Regions from separate parts of the Aestuariirhabdus haliotis genome, predicted to be linked through region 2. Evidence: predicted binding sites of a transcription regulator. Region 2 holds the regulator's gene; each other region holds the start of a gene.

Region 1 (5,342 bases), on a different contig from region 2:
GCTCGCAACCTTGAGCTCGGCAGCAATTGTGGTCTTAGTTACTCTGGCCTATAAATTCCCTAGCCAAGAGACTGGCATCTCTGTCGCGATAGCAGGTTTTATTCTGTCTTTGCTTTCATCTCTAGTTGCACAAGCAATTCTATTAATAAATTACCCAATTGGTGATTTCAGCGAGGGTGCAGAATATCGAGGTAACGCAATTGATAAGTCAATTTTTATTAGTTGGTGCCTGTTCTTTAGTAGCATGGTTGCGCTTGCCTCTACAGCAATTGGAGTGCTAAATGCATAACAAGCCAATGAACTTCGCGCGTACCCACCGCTTTGCGGCACGCGCTGGACTCAAACTCACTGGCGTTCGTTTTCGCCAGTTATTTTTGCGTTATGCACTCTAAAGGATTTCTATGCCTAGTAAGCTAGATGATAAGGAGCTCGAATCACTAACCGTAAATGGTATTGGTGAAGTAACACCTGGAATGAAAGTAGAGCATCCTCTGTTTGGTCTAGGTGAGGTTGAAGCTATTTTTGAATTCATCAAATCTGGTGAGAATACGATTCGAATCAATTTTGAGAAACATGGTTCAAAGGCGCTAGTGCCAGAATATGCAAACCTAACTATTCCTAAGGAAAAGAAGCCCTCTTTCTTTGGGAAATTATTCAAAAAATGAGAGGATTGCATAAAAAACCATTAAGAATTGCACACAAAAATACGTGGTCTGGACGCGCAAAAAGCCGCGAGACTCTTATGGTAAGCGTTAAATAGTCACCATGATTCAAAAGTATTCCGCGTATCACACAGTTGCAATATTTGTTATTTTCACCGCATTGAGCATTTTTGGTGTTGGTGAAGGTGTTTCATACACCCACAAAGACTTCGAAAGTACATTGGGGAAATTCCTTTTTGGTGCTTTAATCTTGTTTATGGTTGTCCCCGTGGCAATAAACACTCTGTCCATGTGGTGGCATATGCTCACAAACGGCAAGTGGTTGTGGTTCGTTGCAGTTATCTTTATTGCGTTTGGCGCAACTGCGCCGTACTACTTCTTGGTCTACCGTAATGAGTAAACCATACAAGTCAATCAATGACACCCTTGAGGGTCTGCACCTCCACTCCACGGCTTCGCCGCTGCGTTCCGGTCCATTATTGAGGTGTTATTTTTTCCAGGTGATTCATGTTATTCGACGATATGATAAAACCGATTAGCAACCATTCAAAGCGCACTCTAATAGTTGTGCTTTCAATTGTTATTGCTGTCTTGATTCTACTCGCTTACTTGAATGGTGGTGTTTATACGGTTTGGGCCTGGATAGCTGGTTTTCCACTAGCTTTAGTTTTTATTTCGCTCGTTTTTGGTAAAGCCTCTAAGGGCAAAGGCGCAATGTCCACTTTTACATTGAACCTTGTTGGGGGTTGCGTTGGTTTAGGCTCTATAGTGGCCATATTTTATGGCAACCATACAGCTTGGGTTGGCATTGTAGTTTCGATATTAATCTTGCGTTTAGGTAAGCAGCGCAGTGCAAAATATAAAGCATAACAAGCGACTGTATACGGCCAAGCGATGGTAACAATTGCAACTCTCCCTATAGTGCGGATTCTCCGCACTAGCTTCAATCGAATATTTTGATCTCCACGGGTTGACCCTGTCATCAAGTTGTCATTTTTATTCACTATTATCTGGTCTATACCAGATAAAGCGATAGCCTGTTGTCACCAACACTGTGGAATTGACCTGAATGGCCCTACGTATTTTCGACCTCGATGAGACCCTGACTAGCTGCGATACCTCATCCTTGTTTTGCCAATACCTGGTGGAAACCGGGGTGGCCACAGACCCGGCCTTTTACCGTGAAGAGCAGCGTTTGATGGCGCTTTATGCGCAACAAAAAATGAGCATAGACGACTATGTCTCGCATCAGATGCAACCGCTGCTGGGGCTGTCAGCTGATGAAGTTGAACAGCTTACGCAACGTTTTGTCACCGATCGGGTGGAATCAAGAATTTATCCCCAGGCACGCCAGATATTAGCGGAGCTGGGCGCTGCCGGGCATCGGCTCGTCGTTGTGTCGGCCACGGTCAGCTTTATTGTCCGGGAAGTGGCTCGTCGGTTAGGTATTGCCGACGTGTTGGCAATCGATTTGGTGTTGAATAAGAACGGCCGGTATACCGGAGTCATTCAAGGAACACCGACCTATCGAGAGGGCAAGGTTAGCAGGCTTCGTGTCTGGCTGGAGCAGGAAAAGGAATCGCTCCATGATGCGGCTTTCTACAGTGACTCCATGAATGATCTGCCTTTGCTGGAATGCGTTGACCAGCCGGTAGCCACCAACCCCTGTGCGCAGTTAGCGCTGATTGCTGAGGCACGAAACTGGCCGCAACTGCATTGGAAGGATCAGGCGCTGGGTTAGCCCCTTGGTCTGCAAACAAAACACCAAAAAATCAAACGAACATCAGGAACCGTTGAGTTACATCATGAATAGCACCATAGATAAAATCGTCGATCTGTTTTCTGTCGAAGGCAACCAAACCTACGGCGAAAATATTACCCAAACCGAGCATGCGGTGCAGTGCGCTGAGTTGGCTGCACGCTCCGGGGCTGGCAATGAACTGATTGCCGCCGCGCTGCTGCATGATATCGGTCATCTGCTTGCGGCGACCGATGTTGCCTTTGGTAACTATCAGCACGATCGAGTGGGTGCCGATTATCTTTCAGCGTATTTTCCTCCGGCGGTGACCGAACCCATCCGTCTGCATGCCCAGGCGAAGCGGTATCTGTGTTCGGTCGAAGAGGGGTATCTGGCTGATTTGTCGACGGCATCCCTGGATTCGTTTCATCATCAGGGAGGGTTAATGACTGAGGAGGAGCAAAGGGCGTTTATGCAGCAGGAATATGCGGAAGAGGCCATCCAGCTGCGTCGTTGGGATGACGAAGGAAAAATCGAAGAGATGAGCCTGCAGCCTTTTGCTCAGTACCGCGTCTATCTGGAAGCGGCCATTCAAACAGCGAACTAAGAGGTTGTGATGTTATCTACCCAAGATGAGTTTATGGATCGGGGCTACGTTGTGCTAGAGCAGGGGTTGTCATCCCTGGAAATGATGCTGCTGGAAAAGGTGAGTGCGAATCTGACCGAGCACGCCGAGCGATTGTTGCAGAGAATGCACAGTAGTGAGGAGAGTGCGACCGAATTTTATCGTGATCATCCGGAAGAGTTGATCGTTGTTCCTGAAATTGATAATGCGCTCAAGGTCTGTCGTTTTGAATATATCAAGGGCTATAACCGCAGCGTACGAGAACAGATTGTCCCCAAACTGCAACAGTACATTAAGCAATTGACCGGCGATGAATTCGTTCTTTTTAAAGATAAATGCAACGCCAAAAACCCGGGTGGTGGTGCCTTTAAACCGCATCAGGATGTGATTGCTTACAATCACCTTAAACCCAATTACCATATTACCGTGGCGATTTTTCTTGATGAATCGACGGTCGAAAATGGTTGTCTCTATTTTCCCAAGAATTATCGTGATGATCTTTCAGACCATCACTTTCCAGTGCAAAACACCAGCGGTGGAGCGCTTCCGATTCTACCCAGCTATGAAGGTGGCGATCGTCATGGGGTCATACAGCAAGAGGTGGTTAATCAAATAGAATGGCAGGCGGTTCTTGCGCAACCCGGGGATGTAGTCATTTTTGATTCCTATGTGCCCCACTATTCGGAAAAAAACAACTCCGATCATTCCAGAAGAGCCATGTTTTATACGTTTAATGCACAGGGTTATGGTGATTTTTATGATGAGTATTACGGCATGAAACATCGTGAATTTGACCACCCGAGTTTCCATGTAGCGACCCCGACCCGTCATCGAAAATCGAAGCAGTGATAAATTATTTTTTGCTTTGTCTCTGAGAAGAGGCGTTGTGATGGCGGTGAAATATGGTCATAAAATGTATTTAAAACTGTCATCGCGTTGTCATCTTGTCTCGGCATAATTTTCTTGGTCTATACCAGGTTCTGGTGGCTCTTTGAGTCTGTCGGGATTGTCATCCCCCTCTGTTTTTTACTATTTATGCTGGAGATTAAGATGAAACTGATTGCTAAAGCCCGCATGCTGGCGGCTGTGCTGAGTGTCGGTACTGTATTGCAGGCACAGGCACAAACGGAATTGACGGTGTATACCGCGTTGGAAGCGGATCAGCTAAAGGCCTACGCCAATGCTTTTCAGAAAGAACATTCTGACATCCGGATTCGTTGGGTGCGTGACTCTACGGGTATTGTCACGGCGCGCCTGTTGGCCGAGAAAGAAAATCCTCAAGCCGATGTGGTGTTGGGCCTGGCCGCGACCAGTCTGCTGGTATTGAAAGACCAGGGCATGCTGCAAGGGTACAAGCCTGCCGGTGTCGAAAAGCTGAGCAAGAAATTTGTCGATAAGGGAGAGCAACCTACCTGGGTGGGTATGGATGCCTGGGTGGCATCTATCTGCTACAACACGATCGAAGCCAAGAAGCTGAACCTGCCCAAGCCAACCAGCTGGAAGGATCTAACCCGTCCGGAATACAAGGGGCATGTGATCATGCCTAATCCGAACTCTTCCGGCACCGGTTTTCTGGATGTGTCCAGTTGGTTGCAAAGCTTTGGTGAAGGCCAGGGCTGGGCATACATGGACAAGTTGCATGGCAATATTGATCGTTACACCCATTCGGGTTCCAAACCCTGCAAATTGGCTGCCGCTGGTGAAACCGCCATTGGCGTTTCATTTGCTTACCGCGGCGCCAAGCTGGTCAACAAGGGCGCGCCGATCGAAGTGATTTTCCCCGTTGAAGGCCTGGGTTGGGATATGGAAGCGGCGGCCATCGTTAAGGGCACCGATAAGCTGAAAGCGGCCCAGACCCTGATGGATTGGGCGGTATCTCGCAAAGCCAACGAACTGTACAGCAACAGCTATGCGGTGGTGGCTATGCCAGGCGTTGCCAAGCCGATCAAGAACTACCCTGAGGACATCGCCGATCGCATGATCGATAACGACTTTGAATGGTCGGCTGTTAATCGTTCACGCATTCTCAAGGAGTGGCAGCAGCGTTACGACAGCAAGAGTGAACCCAAAAAATAATTGTTGTTACGGCTTATGGCGGCCTGAGTGATCGGGTCGCCTAATTGTTAAAGAATTTCATAACTGATTGTTTGAATTGGATCGGAGCCGTGTTGGATCTCTGATTGAAATAATGCAGTGCTCCGGGAATAGAATCATGTTGCAAGCTCCTTATCTAGAAATTACCGAACTGGAAAAACGTTTTGACGATTTTGTCGCGCTCAACGATATTTCCTTACAAATCAATGAGGGGGAGTTTGTC
Region 2 (5,342 bases):
TCCATCATGACAGGAACCTGCTTGAGGAACAGTTCCATCCCTGAAAGTTCAAGGCTTCGATTGGCCAAATCCGGGGTGACTGTTTCAGCCCAGCTGCTCAAGGAGAACAGCAAGCAGGCAAGCAAGAGGTAAGTTTTTCTCACGGTGAGCCCTCGTCGTGTTTGCGGCAATGTCTCTATTACTGTAGTCACCGGATCGCTCTTTGAACAAGGAATCGGGCCTGTGGCTGTGAGAAGTGGTGCCGGATGATACCTTCCGGCACCCGGGGCAGGGCAAGAATTCAGGCGTCGTTTACGCTGTCCTTGAGCGCCTTGCCAGGTTTGAAAGCAATGGTGTTGCTGGCTTTAATCTGGATGGCTTCACCGGTTTGCGGGTTTTTACCCATTCGAGCGCCCCGATGCCGTTGATTAAAGGTACCGAAGCCAACCAGGCTGACGCTTTCATTACGGCTGAGCGCGCCGCTAATCTGGTCGAGTATGGCTGCCAGTGCTTCCCCTGCCTGTTCTTTGGTTAAATCTGCTTGTTCGGCAATGGCCGCTGTTAGTTCTGGTTTACGCATGAGTTCCTCAAGAATCCTTTTGTTTATAGGTTATTTTTATAGTTCCGAGAAATATATCTAAGCAGTCAGACTATAAAATGTGAAGCCTTTTCTGGCATCTATCCTCAGAGGCTGGGGAACAGAGCCAGTTGTGATACAATTCTTCGCCGTTCATGGCTGCTATTCGTTGCAGTGATTAACCTGATTGTCATCTCTAATCGGTATTCGTTTGCCTCTCACAACCTTATACGCCAATCAATGGCGTCCCCAAAGTCATATTCTGACATCCGACTTGCCTGAGCCCTGGCGAAGCTGGTTACTGGATCGTGGTTCTCTGACTCAACGCTTGATGCGCCGTTATCCGGGTGGCTTCGAAGTGCAGTTGATTCGCCAGCGCTGGGCACGTCCGACGCCGTCCGAGCGACATTGTCTCGATATTGGTCAGCGTGAGATGGCGAACATTCGGGAAGTATTATTAATGGGGGATGGTGTGCCAAGGGTGTTTGCCCGCAGTGTTTTGCCCCATTCAACCCTGATCGGGGCGAATCGATGTTTATTGCACCTCAAGAACAAACCCTTAGGCGCTTTCCTGTTTGGTAATCCGGCGATGGAACGGGGTGAAATAGAGATCGCTCCGCTGCCAGTGAGCCAGCTCAATGCGCACTTGCCGCATCGTTACGACGAGCAGATTGGTTGGGGGCGGCGGTCCTTGTTTTATCTCGGGCATCGACCTCTATCGGTTTGCGAGGTCTTCCTGCCCTCGTTGTTCGAATAGCTGCGTTGCAATCCCCCGGGTGAGACCCTAGACTGCCTTGGATTGATGACTGGCGCGAGCCTCGCGCCCTATCCCGATTTCCAAGATACCCCGATACCATGCAATGGATTCTTGAGCGCTACCCTCGACTGCCAGATTTTATCGCCCTGACCCGGCTGAATAAGCCGATTGGTATTTATTTGTTGTTATGGCCCACTCTCTGGGCCTTGTGGGCGGCGGCTGAGGGCCTGCCCCGCTTTGATCTGTTGCTGATTTTTATTCTGGGTACGGTGCTAATGCGTAGCGCCGGCTGCGTGATTAACGATTATGCCGACCGTGATTTCGATGGTCTGGTAGAAAGGACTCGAGACCGGCCGCTTGCTCAGGGTCGAATTCAGCCACGCGAAGCGCTGGTGTTGTTTTCAGTCATGGTGGGTCTGGCTTTCGTACTGGTGCTTTTTACCAATCCATTGACCGTCTATTTATCCGTGGGTGGTCTGTTGTTGGCTGCCTGTTACCCTTTTATGAAGCGCTATACCCATTTGCCTCAGGTGGTTTTGGGAGCGGCCTTTGCCTGGTCGATTCCTATGGCATGGGCGGCGCAAAACGGTGAAGTCGCTCCCGTGGCGGGCCTGTTGTATATCGCTACCCTGATGTGGACAGTGGCGTACGATACCCAATACGCCATGGTGGATCGAGAGGATGATCTTAAGGCGGGTATCAAATCGACAGCGATCTTGTTCGGCGAAGCCGATAATACGATGATTGCGATATTGCAGGGATTTACCTTACTGGTATTGCTGATGGTGGCCGATCAACTCGTGCTGGGGCCGGCTTTTTATCTGGGATTGGCAGCGGCTTGCGGGTTATTTGTCTACCAATATCGTTTAACCCGGGGCAGAAAGCGTGAAGAGTGCTTCAAGGCCTTTTTGAATAACCACTGGGTAGGTTTGGTGATTTTCCTGGGATTGTTTGTTGATTACGGCTTGCGAACGCTTTGACATCAAGTTGTAATGTGACTGTAACAATCCCCCGCTGTAATAGTGCCAGGTTGCTCGTTAGGAACAGGTACTGCCGTGACTGCAAAAACCATATTAATAGTTGATGATGAATCGGCGATCCGTGAAATGATAGCGGTCGCGTTGGAAATGGCCGGTTATAGAACGCTGCAGGCCGAAAACGCCCAGCAAGCACAGGCGATGATCGTCGATCACAAACCCGATTTGATGTTGCTCGACTGGATGATGCCGGAAACAACAGGCATTGAACTGGCCCGACGGCTCAAGCGTGATGAGGTGACCGAAGGTTTACCGATCATTATGCTCACCGCAAAGAGTGAAGAGGACAACAAGATTCAGGGTCTTGAAACCGGTGCAGATGATTACATCACCAAACCTTTTTCCCCTCGCGAGCTGGTTGCCCGGCTCAAGGCCGTGCTGCGTCGCAGCCAGATTAATGAGCCTCAGGAACCCATTGTTGTACAGGGTTTGGAGCTCGATCCGGTTAGCCATCGGGTCAGTATCGACGGCCATGCTGCCGAAATGGGACCGACAGAATTTCGCCTGCTACAGTTCTTTATGACTCATCAGGAGCGAGCCTACACGCGAGGTCAGCTGCTGGATCAGGTGTGGGGTGGTAACGTCTATGTAGAAGAGCGCACCGTCGATGTACACATCAGGCGTTTACGTAAAGCCCTGGGTGCGGGTTATGAACTGTTGATTCAAACCGTGCGCGGCACGGGTTATCGATTCTCTACCAGGACTTGAAATGGAGCGTAACTGGCGGCAGCGTCTATTGGGTGATCTGCTCTGGTTATTGGCCGGTGGTTTGCTGCTGGGGATGATGACGGGCAGTTATGGCTGGAGTCTGGTATTGGTCATCGGCGCCTATCTTGGCTGGTGTCTATATAACCTGACACGCTTGCTACGATGGCTGACCGTTAATGCTCAGAGCCAGGAGTCTCCGCCTGAAAGCGTGGGTGTCTGGGGTGACCTGTTCGATAATATATATCGTTTGCAACAGCGTAATCTTGGTGCTCGTGAGCGGTTGCGTTCGGTCATAAAACGGGTGCAGGATTCCACTTCTGCCTTACGCGATGCGGTGGTTATGGTGGACGCCGATAGTGCGTTGGACTGGTGGAATGATGCCGCCGAACGTTTGTTGGGTTTGCGCTCTCCCGGAGACCGTGGCCAGCGTGTGACCAATCTGATCCGGGACCCGCGCTTTGCCCGATACTTCTCTCGAGGTGATTATCGCGAGCCGCTGGAACTGAATTCCCCGGTTGATGATCAACGGCGACTGCAATATTTGATTACCCGATTCGGTAAAGGGGAACGTTTACTGGTGGTTCGTGATGTGACCCGCTTGCATCACCTGGAACAGATGCGCAAGGATCTTGTGGGTAATGTTTCCCACGAACTGCGAACGCCGCTCACGGTCATTCGAGGCTATCTGGAAACCCTGCAGCAGCATTCAGAAGGCATCCCGGATCATTGGTTACGAGCCGTAGGTCAAATGAGTCGACAGACCGAACGTATGGGCAACCTGGTGACCGATCTGTTGCTGTTGTCGCGTCTGGAAAGTGGTGATGAAGGTATCGATCAACGCAAGGTGCCGATGCATCCCCTTCTGCACCGTATCATTGAGGATGCCGCCGAGCTGCTCGATGACCCGGAGCGCATTGAGCTTGAATGCGACGAAGAGGCGGTGCTGCTGGGTCAGGAGCCGGAACTGCACAGTGCCTTTTCAAATCTGGTGTTGAATGCTGTCAAGTACACACCGTCTCCAGGTCAGATCAAAGTGCGCTGGTGGCAGGACAAGAAAGGTGCTCACTTATCGGTTGAGGACAAAGGCATTGGCATTGATCCGATTCATATTCCCCGGTTGACGGAGCGTTTTTATCGTGTGGATTCGAGTCGCTCAATTGAAACCGGCGGTACGGGGCTCGGGCTGGCGATCGTCAAACATGTGCTGCTGCGTCATAGGGGTGTGATGTCTGTGCGTAGCGCGCCAGGCAAAGGCAGTACGTTTAGCTGCCATTTTGATCTGGAAATGTGTGTGCCGATCAGTAAGGCGGTTTAACGCTAAACTGAAATAGGCTCGCCTTTTAGCAAGGCCGATAATTCTTCTGCAGTGACCGGTTTACTAATCAGATATCCTTGAATCTCATCACAGCCGCTGCGACGCAGGAACTCGGCATGCTGTGGATGTTCGACACCCTCGGCAACTACCCTGAGGTCGAGACTCATCGCCATGGCGATGATGGCTCGTGTAATGGTGCAATCATTTTCATTGTCAGGGATGCCACTGATAAAGCTGCGATCAATTTTAAGGGCCGTAACAGGAAAGCGCTTCAGATAGCTCAGGGAGGCGTATCCTGTACCAAAGTCATCAATACTGATACTCACGCCCAGTTCGCGAATACGGTGGATGCTGTTGCTGATGCGCGAGTTTTCCTCCAACAGAATACTTTCGGTCAGCTCCAGTTCGAGTAACTGAGGGTCCAATCCGGTTTTTTTCAGGGTGCGCTCCACGACCGAGAAACCATCGCCTTGTCGCAGTTGTTGCGCCGACAGGTTAACCGATACGCGTATCTCACCGCTGCCCTCATCCAGCCATGTTTTGGCTTGGCGGCATGCCTGCTCCAGTACCTGTTCACCGATGGCGTTGATCAGGCCATTCTCTTCGGCGAGATAGATAAAACGCTCGGGTTCGATGAGCCCCAGTTGCGGGTGCTGCCAGCGAACCAGGGCCTCTACCCCTTGAATGGTGCCCGTTGCCAGATGCAGCTTGGGCTGGTAATAAACTTCAAACTCCTTATTCTCCACCGCCTTGCGCAAGGCGCTTTCCAGCAGAGGCAGCTGCTGGTCTTTATCAGCCAGTTCATCGGTATAAAAATGGAAATGATTGCCGGCGAAATTCTTGGCTTCGATCAGGGCTCGGGAGGCGCCCTGGAGTAACGTGGGAGCATCGCGGGACTGCTGCGGAAAGCGACTGATGCCGGCGCTTACGGAAACCGACAGGTCGTGGTTGCCGACCCGGTATTCACGC
Region 3 (5,342 bases), on a different contig from region 2:
GTGATCAGAAGTTGCGCCGCACCGTAATGGTCAAGCCTTGGCCTGAAGGCGCTGATCGCCCGAAAGGATTCCAGAGAACTGCACAGCAGCAGCTGTCCCGACAGTTCGCATTGGTAGAGTTTACGCAAGCCCAACGCGTCAGTGACCACCTGCAATCGCTGCCGGACTTCGTCAACCACGAGGGCAATATAACGCCCGTTGAGCCCTTCCAGCGCAGTGATACCCTGTTGCTGATAACGCGCCAGCAACTCTCGGGGATTGATACTGGCCGCTTCGAAACACTCACCCAACAGGATCAGACTGAGCCGGGCATTATTTGGGCCGCTAGTGACCTCGGCCAGAGGCTTGTTTCGCCAGTCACTCCAGGCCAGACTGATATGACAGAACGTCGTTTCCAGATGATAGTTGTTGCATGTCGGCTGAAACGAAGGAGGACTGGCAACGGCTTGTTTTAATTCCGAGCGTAATTCAGGCGATATAGCAGCGCCTGTCGACAGGGCCGCCGCAATAGACCAACTCACAATACCCGCCCCTGAATGTTGGCATAACCTCTGACCCGCCTGTTGCGGCCTGTTGATTCTGGCATCCTTTGCCCCCGCTTAAGTCAGGAGTCAGTATAGCCAATCACAAGCAAAAAGAATCAGGGCTGCCCGAGATAGCGTAGTCGTTTCTTGGTTTTCACCCGCTCCAGTTCAACCACCATAAACCCATCGATACAGTTAGAGAACTGCGGGTCGACATTAAAGTCGCAAAAACGGGCCCCACCGGGCTCACACACCTCGGCGTATTGTTTATAGAGTACCGGCACCTTCACACCCAGCTCAGCCAGCTCGGCGCGCAAGGTTTTCCAGGCTGTGCCATAGGCATCGCTGCTCACGTCAGGCATCTGTTTGCCAGCACTCGGCGTAGATGAAAAGACCTCACCAAAGGGTTGCAGTGCGGTAGCCAAACCATCACCATCCGAAAACCAGTCGCTATAGAACCGCACCAGCAACTGCTTGGCCTTTTCCGGGTAGGAATGGCTGATCGATACCGGCCCAAACAGGTAACGAATTTCCGGGTGCAAATTAAGGTAGGCACCAATGCCGTACCACAAGTAATCCAGACTGCGCTTGCCCTGATAACGGGGCTGAACAAAGCTTCGTCCCAATTCCAAACCTTGCCGGGCGATGGGGACAAAGCCGGGGTTGAGATCAAACAGGGTCTGGCTATAGAGCCCTGTGATCTCCCCCTGCTCGTCCACACATTGGCTACTTGCCATCATGCGATAGGCACCGGCAATCTCCAACGCGTCGTCATCCCACAATAACAGATGATCGTAATAGAGATCGTACCGGTCCCAGTCCCGGCAATAACCGGTGCCTTCCTGTACCGTGCGAAAGGTCAACTCCCGCAACCGGGCCACTTCCCGCATAATGGTCGAATCGGCACGATAACGACACAGGTAAATGGACAAATTGTCGGATGTGCTGCCCAACAGCTGACACTGGTGAATTTCGGTGCGCAGACGGCGCCGCTCTTCCGGGTGCGCAATGGCCTCAAGTTCTGCCTCGAAACGATGCATGGTTTTACCCCGCCCCAGGCGATACACCTGCCTCTTTAATTGCCGAGCAAGCTCCTTCGAGGGGCGACCCAGGCCCTGCCATTGATGAGGGTAAATCGGTTTACCAATACGCACATCGATATGATTATTGGCCTGCTTGAACATCTCCCGAACCAACCACAAACTGGAAATGGGTTTGGCCAACATCGACAACGCGTAAAAGAACAGCGAATTCCTGCCATCCAGATGCATGGGTACGATCGGCGCCTGCGCGCGCTCGGCAAAGCGCAGGAAACCCGCGTTCCATTTGCCATCACGAATACCCGCAGGCCCCATGCGGGAAACTTCACCAGCCGGAAACACCACCACCGCGCCATCGTCTTGCAAAAAGCGGTGAATATCCCGAACGTTTTCGGCTGGCGTACGGCCATTGATATTGTCTACGGGCAATAACAAGGAGCGCAGCGGTGGTAATTGATACAAAAGATCGTTGGCAATCACCTTCACGTCCCTGCGCACCGAGCCGATCAATTTTAACAGCGCCAGGCCATCGAGAGAGCCTATCGGATGGTTGGCCACCACCACCACCCTGCCCTGATGGGGAATTCGACGGCACTCACGATCAAAAGCCCGATAGTCAAAATCAAAATACTCCAGCACCTGCTCAACAAAGTCGAAACCTTGCAGGTGCGGGTATTTCTGTTCGAAATGCCGAAACTCTGACTCATGCAGCAAGTAGCGTAAGAAAGCGGTCAGGGTTTTACCCAGTTTGGGACGACGCTTGGAAAGCCCGGGAAAACGTTGCTCCAACGCGGTTTCAACACTGATCACAGCAATCCCCTGCTTAATGCGCGAGTGTCCTGCTCAACGCTTTTGGCATGAGGATGGTGGCTTCTTATCGTTTCCTGGCAGTCACTCCAGTGCAGCAACTGAAGCTCTCCCGACAGGGTTTCCACCATCGCCGTACAACTTTCGGTCCAGTCTCCGGTATTGCAGTAAAGCGACTGCCCATCAGTGCCATAGCGTATTTCGGGTTTGTGAATATGACCGCACACGATACCATCGAAGCCTCGCATTGCCGCCGTGCGCATGGCCAGTAATTCGTAGCTCTCAATGGCATCACGTGCCTGCTTAACATGCTCCTTCAAGTAGTTGGCAAAGGACCAGTAAGGCATGCCCAGCAACCGACGCGCACGGTGCGTCCAGCGGTTAAGGAAGACGGCCAGGTCATGGGCATGCAGCCCTATTAGCCGATTGATGCTGCGCAACATCACGGCATGGTCGAACTCATCCCCGTGCAGCAGCAACAGTCGCTTGCCATCTGCTGTCTGGTGGATCGCTTCCGGGCAGACTTCGATACCCAATAACTCACCGTAGGCGAAGTCTCTCAGCGGCGCATCATGATTGCCCGGAATGTAGGTGACTCGCGTGCCATTGGCCGCCATACGCTGGAAGCACCGCAGCACCTCATAATGGCTGGACGGCCAGTAAAGCCGTTTTTTCAACGCCAGAATATCGACAATATCACCCAGCAGATACAGGTGATCACACTGCACCTGAGAGAGCAGGTCCAGCAGGTAATCGGCATGACAATCCTTGTTGCCCAGATGGATGTCGGACAACCAGAGGGTTCGGTAGTAGATAGCGGCTGAGTTCTGTTTCATAGCTTCACGCTATCGCCCGAAGATGACAGATCGGTGACAGTTTGAAGACAAATCGGAGATAATGAACCCATACGGCCCGACGGGCGCTTCGGTTGCCAATAGCGCCAAAAGCGTACACACTGCCGTGCGATACCAATAGATAACCGCGTTCACTGATGCAGAACCACACCATTCCACACCATTTTGTTATGGCCGCACTGGCCGGCGCCGAGCGCAAGCAACGCTCTGCGCGAAGCATTCTGCACCAGGCCGGCTTACCGACCGAACTGATCAAAGAACAGGGCGTGCGGGTAACGGCGACCCAATACGCCCGCCTGATCCGCACCATCTGGCATGAACTGGACGATGAATTTGGTGGCTATGGCCCCGCTCCCAGCAGTCCTGGCAGCTTTGCCATGATGAGCCTGGCCATTATCCATTGCACCACCCTGGAACAGGCTTTGCGCCGGGCCAGCCGATTCTACGGCCTGTTTCCCGACACACCCACCTTCGAGCTGCAGCTGGAAAAAGAACAAGCCATTCTCACCTTTGATATTGATGAACAAACCGACCCCCTGCATTACCTGACCGAATCCCTGCTGGTGATCTGGTCGCGCTTTGGCAGCTGGCTGATTGGTCGACGTATTCCGCTGGACAGTGTCGAACTGAGCTACCCGGCCCCCGAACACCAGGGTGAATACCGGCGCCTGTTCTCCTGCCCTCACCATTTTTCCAGCACCGCGACGCGGCTGCGTTTTCCGGCCCAGTTTCTGAAACTGCCGATACTGCAGGATGAACGCACTCTCAAGCAGTTTCTGCAAACCTCTCCTTCCATGCTGCTGGCCAAACCCGATTACGGCAACAGCATCACCGGAGTGATTCGCAGCCGATTGGGCAAAGACTTCAGTCGCCCCTTTCCCGATTTCGAACAGATCGCCGACAGTTTGCACCTGACGCCACAGACCCTCAGACGCCGGCTGCGAGATGAAGGCACCTCCTACCAGGAGATCAAAGACAACCTGCGCCGGGATGCGGCCATCTATCATCTGGAGCGCAACCAGCTCTCCATCAATGAAATAGCCACCGAAATTGGGTTCTCCGAACCCAGCACCTTCCATCGTGCCTTTAAGAAATGGACCGGTGTTACTCCGGGGGCTTATCGTAACAACGAACAAACCTTAACCAACCCAACCCTGGAGCATTCGAATGATTCGACGCCTTAATGCCCTGCTGCTAACCCTGTTGCTGGCAGTTTCCTCCGTGGCCGTAGCCGACAACCCCAAAGTGGTTATGGAAACCAGCCTCGGTAATTTTACCATCGAGCTCTTTGCCGTTAAGGCCACCAAGAGCACCAAAAACTTTCTCAAGTATGTCGATGATGGCTACTACGACGGTTTACTGTTTCACCGGGTCATTCCCAACTTTATGGCTCAGGCCGGCGGTTTCGAACCCGGTCTGGTGCGCAAACAAACCCGCGGCGCGATCGAAAACGAAGCCAACAATGGCCTGAAAAATACCCGTGGCACATTGGCCATGGCCCGTACTGGCGACCCGCATTCAGCCACCGCCCAGTTTTTTATTAACGTCAACGACAACCCTTACCTGGACTTCAAAAGCGAAAGCCGAAGTGGTTGGGGCTATGCCGTATTTGGTCAAGTGATTGAAGGCATGGATGTGGTCGACAAGATTGTCACCAGCCCTACCGGAAATCGCGGTTCTTTCCAGAACGTGCCCAAGGAAGATATCGTAATTCTCAAGGCCAGCCGTCTGCCTGAATAGGTGAGGGTTTTATGCGTCGATGACCTGCCTGGGTCATCGACGCGGCCTGTTTTCTCTTCTGTTCCTCTGCTCAAACGCCCCTTCCCAGAATTTACGCTTGCCCATGGGCTTCGCGCTACAGCACGTCCCGGTTGCTTTGGGCCGCCCATAACCTATCCGACATCATTATCACCTGCCCTGCATCGACAGTTATCCGGTTTAGAGAGGATTAAGATCGGTACTTGTGACTGCGGATGATGCCTGTGAGGTCACGAATTGTTCACTTGATCCACACCGATAGCGTCGCCTGAATTCGCTATTTCCGTGTACAGTGGAAAATCGTCGTCTGTACAAGGAAAACTGATCGCTAACTGATTGATTTTTAAGGGCTGCCAGAT

The links. Region 2 encodes PhoB, which activates phosphate uptake and scavenging genes when phosphate is short. Its sites were predicted from a motif close to TGTCATANNNNTGTCANA; they were not measured.
Region 1: a site for PhoB is predicted at 3,952-3,969, ahead of MIB40_RS15300 (putative 2-aminoethylphosphonate ABC transporter substrate-binding protein). Genes of this name have one in related genera too.
Region 3: a site for PhoB is predicted at 3,240-3,257, ahead of MIB40_RS08680 (UDP-2,3-diacylglucosamine diphosphatase). Genes of this name have one in related genera too.

The regions. Positions count from the first base shown of each region.
Region 1 covers NZ_JAKSDZ010000035.1:28,130-33,471, reverse strand. Annotated here, with positions in the region: gene MIB40_RS15335 (hypothetical protein) at 1-289, shown strand, start outside; gene MIB40_RS15330 (hypothetical protein) at 402-665, shown strand; gene MIB40_RS15325 (hypothetical protein) at 766-1,062, shown strand; gene MIB40_RS15320 (hypothetical protein) at 1,170-1,532, shown strand; gene MIB40_RS15315 (HAD family hydrolase) at 1,732-2,403, shown strand; gene MIB40_RS15310 (HD domain-containing protein) at 2,468-3,007, shown strand; gene MIB40_RS15305 (phytanoyl-CoA dioxygenase family protein) at 3,017-3,874, shown strand; gene MIB40_RS15300 (putative 2-aminoethylphosphonate ABC transporter substrate-binding protein) at 4,076-5,101, shown strand; gene MIB40_RS15295 (putative 2-aminoethylphosphonate ABC transporter ATP-binding protein) at 5,238-5,342, shown strand, end outside.
Region 2 covers NZ_JAKSDZ010000001.1:300,376-305,717, forward strand. Annotated here, with positions in the region: gene MIB40_RS01505 (hypothetical protein) at 1-191, opposite strand, end outside; gene MIB40_RS01510 (HU family DNA-binding protein) at 281-559, opposite strand; gene MIB40_RS01515 (chorismate--pyruvate lyase family protein) at 744-1,313, shown strand; gene ubiA (4-hydroxybenzoate octaprenyltransferase) at 1,412-2,293, shown strand; gene phoB (phosphate regulon transcriptional regulator PhoB) at 2,369-3,058, shown strand; gene phoR (phosphate regulon sensor histidine kinase PhoR) at 3,060-4,373, shown strand; gene MIB40_RS01535 (bifunctional diguanylate cyclase/phosphodiesterase) at 4,376-5,342, opposite strand, start outside.
Region 3 covers NZ_JAKSDZ010000010.1:685-6,026, reverse strand. Annotated here, with positions in the region: gene MIB40_RS19735 (asparagine synthase-related protein) at 1-521, opposite strand, end outside; gene MIB40_RS08685 (GNAT family N-acyltransferase) at 641-2,374, opposite strand; gene MIB40_RS08680 (UDP-2,3-diacylglucosamine diphosphatase) at 2,371-3,207, opposite strand; gene MIB40_RS08675 (AraC family transcriptional regulator) at 3,363-4,409, shown strand; gene MIB40_RS08670 (peptidylprolyl isomerase) at 4,393-4,965, shown strand.